DNA from 4 places in the Streptomyces sp. NPDC037100 genome. Region 1 is predicted to be linked to each of the others. Evidence: riboswitches for the same ligand, from Rfam matches in the RefSeq annotation. Region 1 holds a riboswitch; each other region holds the start of a gene.
What was found. Region 1 has a riboswitch for cyclic di-AMP ahead of ACZ7EG_RS09175 (transglycosylase SLT domain-containing protein). Riboswitches for the same ligand answer to the same signal wherever they lie in the genome.
Positions count from the first base shown of each region.

Region 2: it holds a riboswitch for cyclic di-AMP, as region 1 does, so the genes downstream of both, ACZ7EG_RS14760 (transglycosylase family protein) here and ACZ7EG_RS09175 (transglycosylase SLT domain-containing protein) in region 1, are expected to answer to the same signal.
Region 3: it holds a riboswitch for cyclic di-AMP, as region 1 does, so the genes downstream of both, ACZ7EG_RS36825 (M23 family metallopeptidase) here and ACZ7EG_RS09175 (transglycosylase SLT domain-containing protein) in region 1, are expected to answer to the same signal.
Region 4: it holds a riboswitch for cyclic di-AMP, as region 1 does, so the genes downstream of both, ACZ7EG_RS08105 (C40 family peptidase) here and ACZ7EG_RS09175 (transglycosylase SLT domain-containing protein) in region 1, are expected to answer to the same signal.

Region 1 is NZ_JBVJSX010000002.1:866,620-869,898, reverse strand. It holds gene ACZ7EG_RS09180 (HAD family hydrolase) at 1-778, shown strand, start outside; gene ACZ7EG_RS09175 (transglycosylase SLT domain-containing protein) at 742-1,521, opposite strand; cyclic di-AMP (ydaO/yuaA leader) riboswitch at 1,525-1,702, opposite strand; gene ACZ7EG_RS09170 (polyprenyl synthetase family protein) at 2,205-3,215, shown strand.
Region 2 is NZ_JBVJSX010000004.1:121,083-124,361, reverse strand. It holds gene ACZ7EG_RS14770 (cytochrome P450 family protein) at 1-132, shown strand, start outside; gene ACZ7EG_RS14765 (transglycosylase family protein) at 253-1,212, shown strand; cyclic di-AMP (ydaO/yuaA leader) riboswitch at 1,441-1,605, shown strand; gene ACZ7EG_RS14760 (transglycosylase family protein) at 1,610-2,293, shown strand; gene eno (phosphopyruvate hydratase) at 2,557-3,279, shown strand, end outside.
Region 3 is NZ_JBVJSX010000017.1:46,718-49,996, reverse strand. It holds gene ACZ7EG_RS36830 (M16 family metallopeptidase) at 1-1,050, shown strand, start outside; cyclic di-AMP (ydaO/yuaA leader) riboswitch at 1,243-1,407, shown strand; gene ACZ7EG_RS36825 (M23 family metallopeptidase) at 1,420-2,208, shown strand; gene ACZ7EG_RS36820 (GntR family transcriptional regulator) at 2,442-3,137, shown strand.
Region 4 is NZ_JBVJSX010000002.1:656,980-660,258, reverse strand. It holds gene ACZ7EG_RS08110 (SLAC1 family transporter) at 1-169, opposite strand, end outside; gene ACZ7EG_RS08105 (C40 family peptidase) at 266-1,471, opposite strand; cyclic di-AMP (ydaO/yuaA leader) riboswitch at 1,480-1,652, opposite strand; gene pcrA (DNA helicase PcrA) at 1,967-3,279, shown strand, end outside.

The DNA of each region.
Region 1 (3,279 bases):
CCTCTCCGACCGGTCTCTCGCCGTGCTCGCACGGGTGGCGGACGCCGGTGCCCAGCACCTCGTGGTGACGGGCCGGCCGGCGCCGAGAGTGCGGCCGCTCCTGGACGACCTCGGCGCGACGGGGCTCGCGGTGTGCGGGCAGGGCGCTCAGGTGTACGACGCCGGCGCGGACCGGCTGCTGTGGTCCATCACCCTGGACCGGGAGTTGGCGGAGACCGCCCTCGGCAAGATCGAGGCCGAGGTGGGGCAGGTCTACGCGGCCGTGGACCAGGACGGGGTGGACGGGCTCACGCTGATCGAGCCGGGCTATCTGATGCCGCACCCGACCCTGCCCGCGGTCCGGGTCGAGCGGCGCGAGCAGCTGTGGGGCGAGCCCATCAGCAAGGTGCTGCTGCGGCACCCCTACCTGACGGACGACGAGTTGGCGGCGACGGCCCGCTCGGTGGTCGGCTCACTGGCGACGGTGACGATGTCGGGGCCCGGCACGGTCGAGCTCCAGCCGTGCGGGATCACCAAGGCGACGGGCCTGGCGCTGGCCGCCGAGCATCTGGGCCTGCGGCCGGCGGACACCATCGCCTTCGGCGACATGCCCAACGACATCCCGATGTTCGACTGGGCCGGTCACGGCGTCGCGATGGCAAACGCCCATCCCGAACTCAAGGCCGTGGCCGACGAGGTCACCCTGTCGAACGAGGACGACGGCATCGCCGTCGTCCTCGAGCGACTGCTGGGCGGGTCGGCTCAGTACGGGCCGTTGACGTTGTCGATCGAGCCGTAGCGGTCGGCCGCGTAGTTGCAGGCCGCGGTGATGTTGGCGACCGGGTCGAACGGGTCGTAGGGGGTGCCGGGCACGTGGTAGGCGGCGAACGTCGGGTCGATCACCTGGAGCAGGCCCTTGGACGGGGTGCCCTTGGCGGCGTTGGAGTCCCAGTTGTTGATCGCCTGGGGGTTGCCGGACGACTCGCGCATGATGTTGCGGTAGATGCCGTCGTAGGAGCCCGGGATGCCCTGCCGCGCCATGATGTCCAGCGACTCGCGGATCCAACCGTCGAGGTTGTTCGCGTAGGTCTTCGCGGACGCCTGGGTGGCCTGGGTGACACCGCCGGCGGGCTTCGCGGCCGGCTTGGCGGGGGCGGACGACTTGGTCGCCGTCTTCTTCGGCGCGACCGACTTGGTGGTCTTCACCTTGAGCTTCAGACCCGGATGGATCAGCTTCGGGTTGTCGCCGACTGCGGCGCGGTTGTCCTTGTAGAGCTGCTTCCAGCCGCCCGTGACGTCGTACTTGTCCGCGATGCGGGCGAGGGAGTCGCCCTTGATCACGGTGTACGTGAGGGACTTGGCGGGCTGGGCCGCCCGGGGCACGGACTGCGCCGCGGCGGGGGCGCTCTGGGGTTCGGCGGCGCTCGCGTGCGTGGCGCCGAGGAGCGGAAGGGTGAGTGCGGCTCCGCCGGTCCCGGCGGCGACGATGCCTCGGGTCAGCGGGTTGGTTCTGGGGCGACGGTGCTTGCCTCGTCCGGCCATGGCGATGTTCCTCTCCGGCGCCTGCGAGGTGAGCTGTCGGGTTCGGGCCGGGAGGTGCCCGGCCGCCTACGGCGCTGTGTGCCGTACGCGGCTTCACCCCGAGCCGTGCCGCTGTGCGGACCGGCGACTTACCTGGGTCCCCCGCTCCTGCCACGCGTGAGTGAGTCGGTTCCTGTGGGGAGTCCGGGCGGCGGCAGGATTAGGCGTCCGCCGGACAGGGCCGGAACGTATGCGAGAGCACATGTCGGGAACAAGCACCTCAGTCACATATCGCGCGGTTGACCTTGGTCGGGGGTGTTTGGTCCGCTTGATCCTTTGCGGGAGCCAAGACTCAACTGGCCTTCGGGGAAAGGCGGTACGGGCCGGTGTGGATGCGGGGCGGAAAAGGGGAAGAAGTGATTCAACTCACTGATCGCGAGCCCGTGGAGCAATTTCCACCAAGGGGAATTCAATGACTCATCACGGCAAATCGTGCATATCTCGCTACCCCTGGGTAAGTCGATAAATATCTGTTCTTATGGGTTGATCGAAAACATAGCGGTCGTGATCGGATACCACCCGGCCTGTAACCATGGGCGCTGGCGGTGATCGAAACGTGACCGGATACGCTGACTCGAGTGAGGGCAGCGACCTATCGACAATCCGCGTAATCACCGGCAGACACAGCAGACAGGAGACCCCTCGTGACCGACGTCGGGCCGTTCGGGCTGAGCGTGCGGGACCAGGCTCTGGAAGCCGACGTCCAGGCCGGATTGACGGCTGTCGAGGAAGGCTTGCTCGAGGCCACCAAGAGTGAGGTGCCCTTCATCACGGAGGCCGCCCAGCATCTGGTGCGGGCCGGCGGCAAGCGGTTCCGCCCGCTGCTCGTGATGCTCTCCGCCCAGTTCGGTGACCGCCACGCGCCCGGGATCGTGCCGTCGGCCGTCGTCGTGGAGCTGACCCACCTCGCCACGCTCTACCACGACGACGTCATGGACGAGGCCGCCGTACGCCGCGGTGTCGCGAGCGCGAACACCCGCTGGGGCAACTCCGTCGCGGTCCTCACCGGCGACTTCCTCTTCGCCCGCGCCTCGCACATCCTGGCCGACCTCGGCCCGGAGGCCGTCCGGGTGCAGGCCGAGGCGTTCGAGCGCCTGGTGACCGGCCAGATCCTGGAGACGGCCGGACCGCAGGACGGCCGGGACCCCGTCGAGCACTACCTGGACGTGCTGGGCGGCAAGACCGGTTCGCTCATCGCGGTGTCGTGCCGGTTCGGCGCGATGATGTCCGGCGCCGACGAGACCGTCGTGCACGTGCTGACCCAGTACGGCGAGCGGCTCGGCGTCGCCTTCCAGCTCGCGGACGACGTCCTCGACATCGCCTCCGACTCCCACGAGTCCGGCAAGACCCCCGGCACCGACCTGCGCGAGGGCATTGCCACCCTGCCGGTGCTCCGGCTGCGCGAGCGCGCCGCCCGGCTCGGGCTCGCCGAGGACATCGCCCTGTGCGAGCTGCTCGACTCCGACCTCACCGACGACGACCGGCACACCGAGGCCCTGCGCCTGCTGCGGGCCCACCCGGCGCTGGAGCAGGCCCGGCGGGACACCGTCCGCTACGCCCAGGACGCCCGTTCGGCGCTGGCACCGCTGCCCGAGTGCACCGCGAAGACGGCGCTCCAGGAGCTGTGCGACGCGGTGGTGCACCGGGCCGGCTAGCCCGTCCCCGCCGGCGACGCGGACCCGCGACCCCTACGGGTCGGGGGAGAAGCCGCCCTCCCGT
Region 2 (3,279 bases), on a different contig from region 1:
GACCTCCGGCTCGCTGCCGATCCGGCCGAGCTGAGATGGCGCGGCGGCCTCATCATGCGCGGGCTGCGCACGCTGCCGGTGGAGTTCGCACCGGCAGCACCGGCCGAACGTGACGAAACATCAGACCTGTGATCTTCACGTGATCTGCGCGGCATGAACTTGTGACAAGTGATCGTCTGCCGATACGTTCACCCATCAACGCGGAGGGATTCACGCCGCGTCGATCACCGCTGTCGCGCGAAAGGTCTCCGTATGCTCTCCGGGAACGGTCGACACCGTCGCCCACGCCAGGCTCCGGCTCTCCTCGTCGCGGCCGGAGTGACCGGCTCCGCCATCGCGATCCCACTCCTCGGGGCCTCCGGTGCCAGTGCGGCCGACGGCACGACCTGGGACAAGGTCGCGGACTGCGAGACCGGCGGCGCCTGGAGCCAGAACAGCGGCAACGGTTACTACGGCGGCCTGCAGTTGTCCCAGGAGGACTGGGAGAACCACGGCGGCCTCGACTACGCCGCGAGCGCCGACCTGGCCAGCCGCTCACAGCAGATAGCCGTGGCCGAGAGAATCCTCGCCGACCAGGGAGTCGGCGCGTGGCGCACCTGTGGACTGCTCTCCGGCCTCGAGCAGGGCAAGGGGTCGGACTCGTCCGGTTCATCCGACTCGTCCGGTGAGGTCGACTCGCCCGGTCTGCTCGACTCGCTCGGTTCGTCCCCTTCGGGCAGTCCTTCCTCCTCTCCTTCGTCGTCACCTGACGCGTCATCGGCCTCGAAGGATGAAACCGCCAAGCCGGACAAGTCCACCGAAACCACCGGCTCGTCGCAGAAGCGGCAGTCCGACGGCTCCCCGTCGGCCACCTCCAAGGGCGACAAAGCCGACAGCGCCCGGCAGGGTGGCGACTCCTCGCGGCCGACCGACACCGGCTCCGGCCGTCATCGCGGCCCCAGCGCCGACGAAACCGGCGCGTCCGACGGCGATGGTGCGGGGAAGTCCACGGGGCGTCACTCCGCGCAGGCTGACGAGGGTTCCGGCGACGCGTCCGAGGGCGCCTACATCGTGGGCGTCGGCGACAGTCTCTGGTCCATCGCCGACGCCCTTCAGGTCAGCGGCGGATGGCACACGCTCTACGAGGGCAACGAGAACGAGGTCGGCGCCGACCCGGACCTCATCCACCCCGGTCAGGCGCTCGCGGTCGAGGGCGAAGCGGACGAGAAGTAGCCGTTCGGGCAGTGCGGAAACGGGGGGCGAAGTCCCCCCTAAACCGTGCGAGTTGACGTCATGTTTCGCGGCTAATGTCCCATTTGGGGCCCGTGAGAGATAGATCTCAGAAGCCCTGATCGTCTTTGAAATTCAGTGGATCGCGTGTCTACGGTCGTGATCGCTCGTCACCGCGAGCCCCGGCTGCCGCAACGCCGAATCCTGCCAGCGGCCGTACGGGAACAGTCGTCGCGTCAAGCGCCGTAGGCAGGAGCGGGGGACCCAAGGTAAGTGCCCGACCGGCCGGTTGCCGGAAGGGCTTGGGGTGAAGCCGCGTCCCGAGAGGGGCGCGGCCGGGCAACTCAACCGGCCCGAACCCGACAGCTCACCTCGCAGGCGTCGGTGAGGGGATCTCTCCATGCTGTTTTCCGGCAAGGGCACGCACCGCCGTCCGTCCAAGGCCACTCGTGCCATCGCCATCGCCGGTGTCACCGGTGCCGCCGTCGCCGCCCCGCTGATGGCGGCCGGCAACGCCTCCGCCGCCACCGCCTCCGAGTGGGACGCGGTCGCCCAGTGCGAGTCCGGCGGCAACTGGTCCATCAACACCGGCAACGGCTACTACGGCGGTCTGCAGTTCTCCGCCTCCACCTGGTCCGGCTACGGCGGCACCAAGTACGCCTCCACCGCCGACCAGGCGACCAAGGCCCAGCAGATCGAGATCGCCGAGAAGGTCCTGGCGAGCCAGGGCAAGGGTGCCTGGCCGGTCTGCGGCAAGGGCCTGTCGAGCGCCGGCTACACCGGCGGCGGCTCCTCGAGCGACTCCGGAAGCTCCTCGCAGAGCACCGAGACCCGTCAGACCGAGCAGCAGCCGGCCTCCCGCTCCGACGAGCGCCCGGCGGCCAAGAAGACCGTCACCACCCCGACCGGCAAGAAGGTCGAGAAGGGCGACGGCGAGTACAAGGTCGTCAAGGGTGACACCCTCGGCTCGATCGCCGCGGACGAGAAGGTCAAGGGCGGCTGGGAGAAGCTCTTCCAGCTGAACAAGGACATCATCGAGGACGCCAACCTCATCTACCCGGGCCAGCAGCTGCACCTGAAGTAAGCAGCGGCCCCGGCCGGACCCGTCCAGGGTCCACGGACTCCCCGCCCCGGTGCGTCATCCCCCGTACGCGCCGGGGCGGGGTTTTTTCGGCAACCGGCTTTGTTCCGTTCGGAAACAATTTACTCTCGGTTCTGTCCATGGGGTGGGCGACCCGGTGGCCGATCGCCCGGAGCCGGTTAGGCTCATGTCGCGAGCCACCGGGCCCGCACCTCGCCGGGTCCGCGCGACCCGCGTCACCGCGTCACATCAAGAAGGAGATGCTCGTGCCGTCCATCGACGTCGTCGTAGCCCGGGAAATCCTGGACTCCCGAGGCAACCCCACGGTCGAGGTCGAGGTCGGCCTCGACGACGGCAGCACGGGTCGTGCCGCCGTCCCGTCCGGCGCCTCCACGGGCGCCTTCGAGGCCATCGAGCTCCGCGACGGCGACTCGAACCGCTACCTCGGCAAGGGTGTGGAGAAAGCCGTTCTCGCGGTCATCGAGCAGATCGGCCCGGAGCTGGTCGGCTACGACGCCACCGAGCAGCGCCTGATCGACCAGGCGATGTTCGACCTGGACGCCACCGACAACAAGGGCTCCCTCGGCGCCAACGCCATCCTCGGCGTCTCCCTCGCCGTGGCCCACGCCGCCTCCGAGGCCAGCGACCTCCCCCTCTTCCGCTACCTGGGCGGCCCCAACGCGCACCTGCTGCCGGTGCCGATGATGAACATCCTGAACGGCGGTTCGCACGCCGACTCCAACGTGGACATCCAGGAGTTCATGATCGCCCCGATCGGCGCGGAGTCCTTCTCCGAGGCCCTGCGCTGGGGCGCCGAGGTCTACCACACCCTGAAGAAGGTCCTGAAGAGCAAGGGCCTGGCCACCGGCCTCGGCGACGAGGGCGGCTTCGCCCCGAACCTCGGCTCCAACCGCGAGGCCCTCGACCTCATCCTCGAGGCGATCAAGGAAGCCGGTTACACCCCCGGCGAGCAGATCGCCCTGGCGCTC
Region 3 (3,279 bases), on a different contig from region 1:
GTGCCGGCCTCCCGGCTCGCCAAGGGACTGGGCCTGGTCGCCGACGCCCTGAGGGCTCCCGCGTTCGCCGACAGCGAGGTCGAGCGGCTGGTCGCCAACCGTCTCGACGAGATCCCGCACGAGTTGGCCAACCCGTCCCGCCGTGGCGCCAAGGAGCTCTCCAAGGAGCTCTTTCCGGCGGACTCGCGCATGTCGCGCCCGCGGCAGGGCACCGAGGAGACCGTCGCCGCCATCGACTCCGCGGCCGTGCGCGCCTTCTACGAGAAGCACGTCCGCCCTGCCACGGCCACCGTCGTGGTCGTCGGCGACCTCACCGGCATCGACCTGGACGCCCTGCTCGGGGACACGCTGGGCGCCTGGACGGGCTCCCCGGCCGAGCCGCGTCCGGTGCCGCCGGTGACCGCCGACGACACCGGCCGGGTCGTCATCGTGGACCGCCCGGGCGCCGTCCAGACGCAGCTGCTGATCGGCCGGATCGGGCCGGACCGGCACGACCGCGTGTGGCCCGCGCAGGTGCTCGGCACGTACTGCCTCGGCGGCACCCTCACCTCCCGCCTGGACCGCGTCCTGCGGGAGGAGAAGGGCTACACCTACGGCGTACGGGCGTTCGGCCAGGTCCTCAGGTCCGCCCCGGACGGCACGGGTGCGGCGATGCTCGCCATCAGCGGCTCCGTGGACACGCCCAACACCGGCCCCGCTCTGGAGGACCTCTGGACGGTGCTGCGCACCCTCGCCGCCGAGGGGCTGACCGACGCCGAGCGGGACGTCGCCGTGCAGAATCTGGTCGGCGTCGCGCCGCTGAAGTACGAGACGGCAGCGGCCGTCGCGAGCACGCTGGCCGACCAGGTCGAGCAGCATCTGCCCGACGACTACCAGGCCACGCTGTACCGGCAGCTCGCCACGACCGGCACCGTGGAGGCCACCGCGGCGGCCGTCAGCGCCTTCCCGGTGGATCGGCTGGTGACCGTCCTCGTCGGTGACGCGGCGCAGATCAAGGCGCCTGTCGAGGCCCTCGGCATCGGCGAAGTCACCGTCGTCGCCGCCGAGTAGCGGCACGCCCGCGCAGGGGCCCTGGTTGTCTTCAAAGGCGCCAGGGCCCCTTTATGCCCGAATTGGGGTGGGAGTTGCCTGTCTGCCCTGTGGGATGCGCTACAAAAGCCGGGATTCGTTTGGGAATTGAAAGTGGCGCCGCTTAGCGTCGTCCGGGCTGTTCGTCAGGCAGTGCGCCGCACCCGCGGCACCGGACAGTCATCGCCGAGTCCCCGTACGGCGCGAGCCAGGGGAGCCGGGGACCCACCGCAGTCCCTGGGGTGAATCGGACGCCCGCGCGTGCCGCGAGGGAGTCCGTAGGAGACCTTCCTGCTCCGAACCCGTCAGCTAACCCGGTAGGCGAGAGGGAAGGAAAGGACCAGCCACCACATGGCGTTCACTCGCGCCACCGGGAAGCACCGTCGTCCCAGCAGGATCCAGCGTCGCACCGCCCGCGCGGCGGGTGTCGCGGCCCTCGCCACCACCGGCGTGATCGGCACCGTGGCTGCCCCCGCGGCCTTCGCTGCCGAGCCCAGCGCCGAGCAGACCGGCCTCACCCCGGTCGTCACCATGGGCGACACCGTGGCCCAGCAGATCGACGCCCAGGCCGTCGCGCAGCAGCAGGCCGCCGAGGAGGCCGCCGCCAAGCGGAAGGCCGAGGAGGCCGCCCGCAAGCGGGCCGCCGAGGAGGCCGAGAAGGCCAAGGAAGCGGCCGAGGAGGCCCGCGAGGCCAAGGAGCGCGCCGCCCGCGAGGCCGAGCGCAAGCGCCTCAACGCCTACGTGGCCCCGATCTCCGGCTCGTACGTCTCCACCGGCTACAAGGCCAGCAGCGGCCTGTGGTCCTCCGGCAGCCACACCGGCGTGGACTTCCACGCCGCCAGCGGCACCTCCGTGCACGCCGTCGGCGCGGGCACCGTCGTCGAGGCCGGCTGGGGCGGTTCCTACGGCAACCAGATCGTGATCAAGATGAACGACGGGACGTACACCCAGTACGGCCACCTGTCCTCCGTCGGCGTCTCGGTGGGCCAGCAGGTCACCCCCGGCCAGCAGATCGGCCTGTCCGGCGCGACCGGCAACGTCACCGGCCCGCACCTGCACTTCGAGGCCCGTACGAGCCCCGAGTACGGCTCGGACATCGACCCGGTCGCCTACCTGCGCTCGCACGGCGTCGGCGTCTGAGCGGAACCCCTCCGTCGTTCCCGAAGCCCCGGCTCCCCGAGCCGGGGCTTTCGGTGTTTTCCGGATGCCCGCCGGATGCCCGCGGGGCGTCTCTGGAAGCCCGCCGGATGTCCGCTGTCCAAAAAATATCCCTGGATTCCCGCCTGCCGTCGGAAATTCCGGCTCATTGCAATAGAGTCACGGAAACACGCGCCGCTCGTCGGCGTTTCACGGGGATTAAGGGGAGGTCGGTCATGCGTATTCCCGCGCACTCGGTGTGCACGGCCATCCGGGACGACATCGTCGCGGGTGTCCACGCACGCGGCAGCCGGCTCACCGAGGAACTCCTCGCCCGCCGCTACGGCGTCTCGCGGGTGCCCGTCCGGGAGGCGCTGCGCACTCTGGAGGCCGAGGGCTTCGTGGTGACTCGCCGGCACGCGGGCGCGTGCGTGGCCGAGCCCACCGAGCAGGAGGCCGGCGACCTGCTGGAGATGCGGATGCTCCTGGAGCCGCTCGGTGCGGCCCGCGCCGCCCAGCGCCGCACCGAGGCGCATCTGAAGGTCCTGCGCGGCCTGGTCCGGCTGGGCCAGGACAGGGCCCGTCGCGGCAACAGCGACGACCTGCGCTCCCTGGGCGCCTGGTTCCACGAGACGCTCGCCCAGGCCTCCGGCAGCCACGCCCTGACCTCGATGCTCACCCAGCTCCGCCACAAGATCACATGGATGTACGTCGTGGAGGCGCCGCTCAGCCCGGTGGAGTCCTGGACGGAACACGGCGCGATCGTGGACGCGGTGGCGCGCGGGGACGGTGAGCGCGCTCGGGCGGTCACGGCGCTGCACACCGAGCGCGCGATCGGCGCGCACCGCCTGCGCCTCGGCTCCGCCGAGGAACGCGCCGACCGTGTGAGGAACTCGCAACATCCCGTAAACACGGCGAGCCTGCGGCTTTAACACGGCAGCCGTATACAAAGAGAGGCGAATTCCCGGGGGTTTATTTCCGATGCCCGAAGACGGGAATTACTGCCCCCTATGGACCGGGAATGGCGAAGGGCCCGCCCGGTCAATTCGGACGAGCCCTTCGCTGTGCGCCGCA
Region 4 (3,279 bases), 210 kb from region 1:
GCGTCCGCTGGACGAGGCCCGCGGCCGCCGCCGACCAGGCCGCGCAGGCCAGGGCCAGGGCGATGCGGGAGAGGACCGCGTACCCCGCCGAGTCCAGACCGGCCGACACGGTGCCGGTCGCCAGCGCATACGTCGCCCACCAGGCGGCAAAGGGGGAGGGACCGGACATAGCGCCGATGCTAGAGAGCGGTGCGCGCGTTACGAGAGGGGCACGCGCGCGTGCCCCTCAAAAACGTGACGCGACCTCTGGGCCCTCAGGCCTCACTCAGGCCGGGCGCACCACGCTGTGGATCGCCGACTCGCCGTCGTAGTAGATCGACTCCTCGCGCACGTACGTGCCGGGCTTCGGCGCGTGGATCATCATGCCGTTGCCGATGTAGATCCCGACGTGCGTGACGTCGTCGTAGAAGAAGACCAGGTCACCGGGCCGGGCCTGGGAGAGCGGGACCGTGGTGCCGGCGTTGACCTGGTCGTAGGTCGTGCGGGGCAGGGTGACGCCCGCGGCCTTCCAGGCGGCCTGGGTGAGGCCCGAGCAGTCGTAGGAGCCGGGTCCGACGGCGCCCCACACGTACGGCTTGCCGATCTGGGCGCGGGCGAAGGCGAGCGCCTTGTCGGCCTTGGTGGCGTACGAGGAGTCGGCCGGGACCGTCGAGGAGTCGGCCGGGACCGTCGAGGAGGACGAGCCGGAGCCCGACGATCCCGTCGATCCGGACGAGGAGGACCCGCCGTCCTGCTGCTGGGCGGCCTCCTCCGCCTGCTGCTGCGCGGCCTGTTGCCGGGCCAGCTCGTCGGCCTTGCGGGCGGCCTCCGCCTGCTTCTCCTTCTCGATCGCCGCGAGCCGGGCCTTCTCCTCGGCGGTCAGCTTCGACATCAGCTCGCGCGCGTCGGCGAGCTTGCGCTGGACGGTGGCCTTGGCGGTCTTCAGATCACCCTGCGACTCGGTGAGCGTCTCCAGGCTCTCCGTGGCCTCCTGGCGCTTCTTCATCGTCTCGGACTGCTGCGTGACGTAGTCGTCGACCGCGACCTTCTGACGGCCCGTCATGCGGTCCATCAGCTGAGTCTGGTCGAAGTAGTCCTGCGGGGTGTCCGCGAGCAGGAACGTCGCCGTGTCCGGGGCGGCGGCGCCGGTGCGGTACTGGGCGGAGGCGAAGGAACCCAGCTCCTCGCGCGCCTCGTTGAGCTTCTGGGTGCGCTGGGCGACGTCGTCGAGGAGGGTGTCGACGCGCTTGCGCTGCTTCGCGGTCTTCTCCTTGGCCGCGTTGTACTTGTCGGTCGCCGACTCGGCCTGGCGGTACAGGTCGTCGACCTTCTTCTCGACTTCCTCCAGGCTGGGCTTGTCGTCGGCCTCGGGGGCGGCGTTGGCCGACTGGGACAGCAGGGCCACGGAGGTGAGGGCCGCCGTTGCGAGGGCGGGGGTCCGTATGCCTGCCATGCGCGTACCCGTAGGACGCGACTTGCGGTGCGACGCCAAGGGAGGCGACTCCTTCCATGTTCCGCCTACCGGGTTAGCTGTCGGGTTCGGGCGGGTGGTTCGGAAGGTTTGCCCTACGGCCTTCTCCGCACAGGGAGGCGGGCCGATTCACCCCAGGTTCACGGTTGGGTCCCCGGCTCCGGCTGCCGCTGCGGCACACCGGACTCGGCGGAGGCCGCGCGGCCCGGCGACGTTCGCCGGTGGGGGTCATGCGGCCTGGTCGCACCGTAGCCAACTCGTGTGGCCCCTGTGAAGGTTGATGGGTGATATGCCCGATACATTTTCGTGACCTTATTGCCGAGCGTTGCCGAGAGTGGACGATCAAGGGGGATTGGATGGGAAAAGTCCGCACTTGACGGGCGTGTAGCAGGGTGTGATCGCGCCGTCATGGAGGGCGACAACGCGCCGCCGGGCGGTCGGCGGGGCCCCGGGCGCGCGGCGATGTTCTCAGGGCGGCGGCGGGCTGTCAGTGGGGCGCCCTAGACTCGGAGAGCGATGAGCAGCCTCTTTGACGACAGCTTCCTGGCGAACCTCCAGGCCCAGCGGGGCCCCGCGGACGAGCCCCCGCCGCCACCCGAGGACGATCACGTTCCGGAGTCGATCCCGGACGATCTGTTCGGCGGGAAGTTCGACGTGCCCCCGGACCGGGACGCCTACTACCGGGACGGAGCCCCCCGCCCGGTGGTGGACACCGCCGCCCTCCTGGAGGGGCTGAACGACAACCAGCGCGCCGCCGTCGTCCACTCCGGCTCCCCGCTGCTCATCGTGGCCGGCGCCGGCTCCGGCAAGACCCGCGTGCTCACGCACCGCATCGCCCACCTGCTCGCCGAGCGGGACGTGCACCCGGGCCAGATCCTCGCGATCACCTTCACCAACAAGGCCGCCGGCGAGATGAAGGAACGCGTCGAGCAGCTCGTCGGCCCGCGTGCGAACGCCATGTGGGTCATGACCTTCCACAGCGCGTGCGTGCGCATCCTCCGGCGCGAGAGCAAGAAGCTCGGCTTCACCTCGTCCTTCTCGATCTACGACGCCGCCGACTCCAAGCGTCTGATGGCCCTGGTCTGCCGCGACCTGGACCTCGACCCCAAGCGCTTCCCGCCGAAGTCCTTCAGCGCCAAGATCAGCAACCTGAAGAACGAGCTGATCGACGAGGAGGACTTCGCCGCCCAGGCCGCCGACGGCTTCGAGAAGACCCTCGCCCAGGCCTACGCCATGTACCAGTCGCGGCTGCGCGAGGCGAACGCCCTCGACTTCGACGACCTGATCATGACGACGGTCAACCTGCTGCGCGCCTTCCCGGACGTCGCCGAGCACTACCGCCGCCGCTTCCGGCACGTTCTGGTGGACGAGTACCAGGACACCAACCACGCGCAGTACGCCCTGGTCCGCGAGCTGGTCGGCACCTCGGAGCACCCCGTCGACGTGCCGCCCGAGGCCGAGATCCCGCCCGCCGAGCTGTGCGTGGTGGGTGACGCCGACCAGTCGATCTACGCCTTCCGCGGCGCGACGATCCGCAACATCCTCCAGTTCGAGGAGGACTACCCGGACGCGACGACGATCCTGCTCGAGCAGAACTACCGCTCCACGCAGACGATCCTCAGCGCCGCCAACGCCGTCATCGAGCGCAACGAGTCCCGCCGCCCCAAGAACCTGTGGACCAACGCGGGCACCGGCGCCCGGATCACCGGCTACGTCGCCGACACCGAGCACGACGAGGCCCAGTTCGTCGCCGAAGAGATAGACCGCCTCACGGACGCCGGCGAGGCCAAGGCCGGAGACGTCGCCGTCTTCTACCGCACCAACGCCCA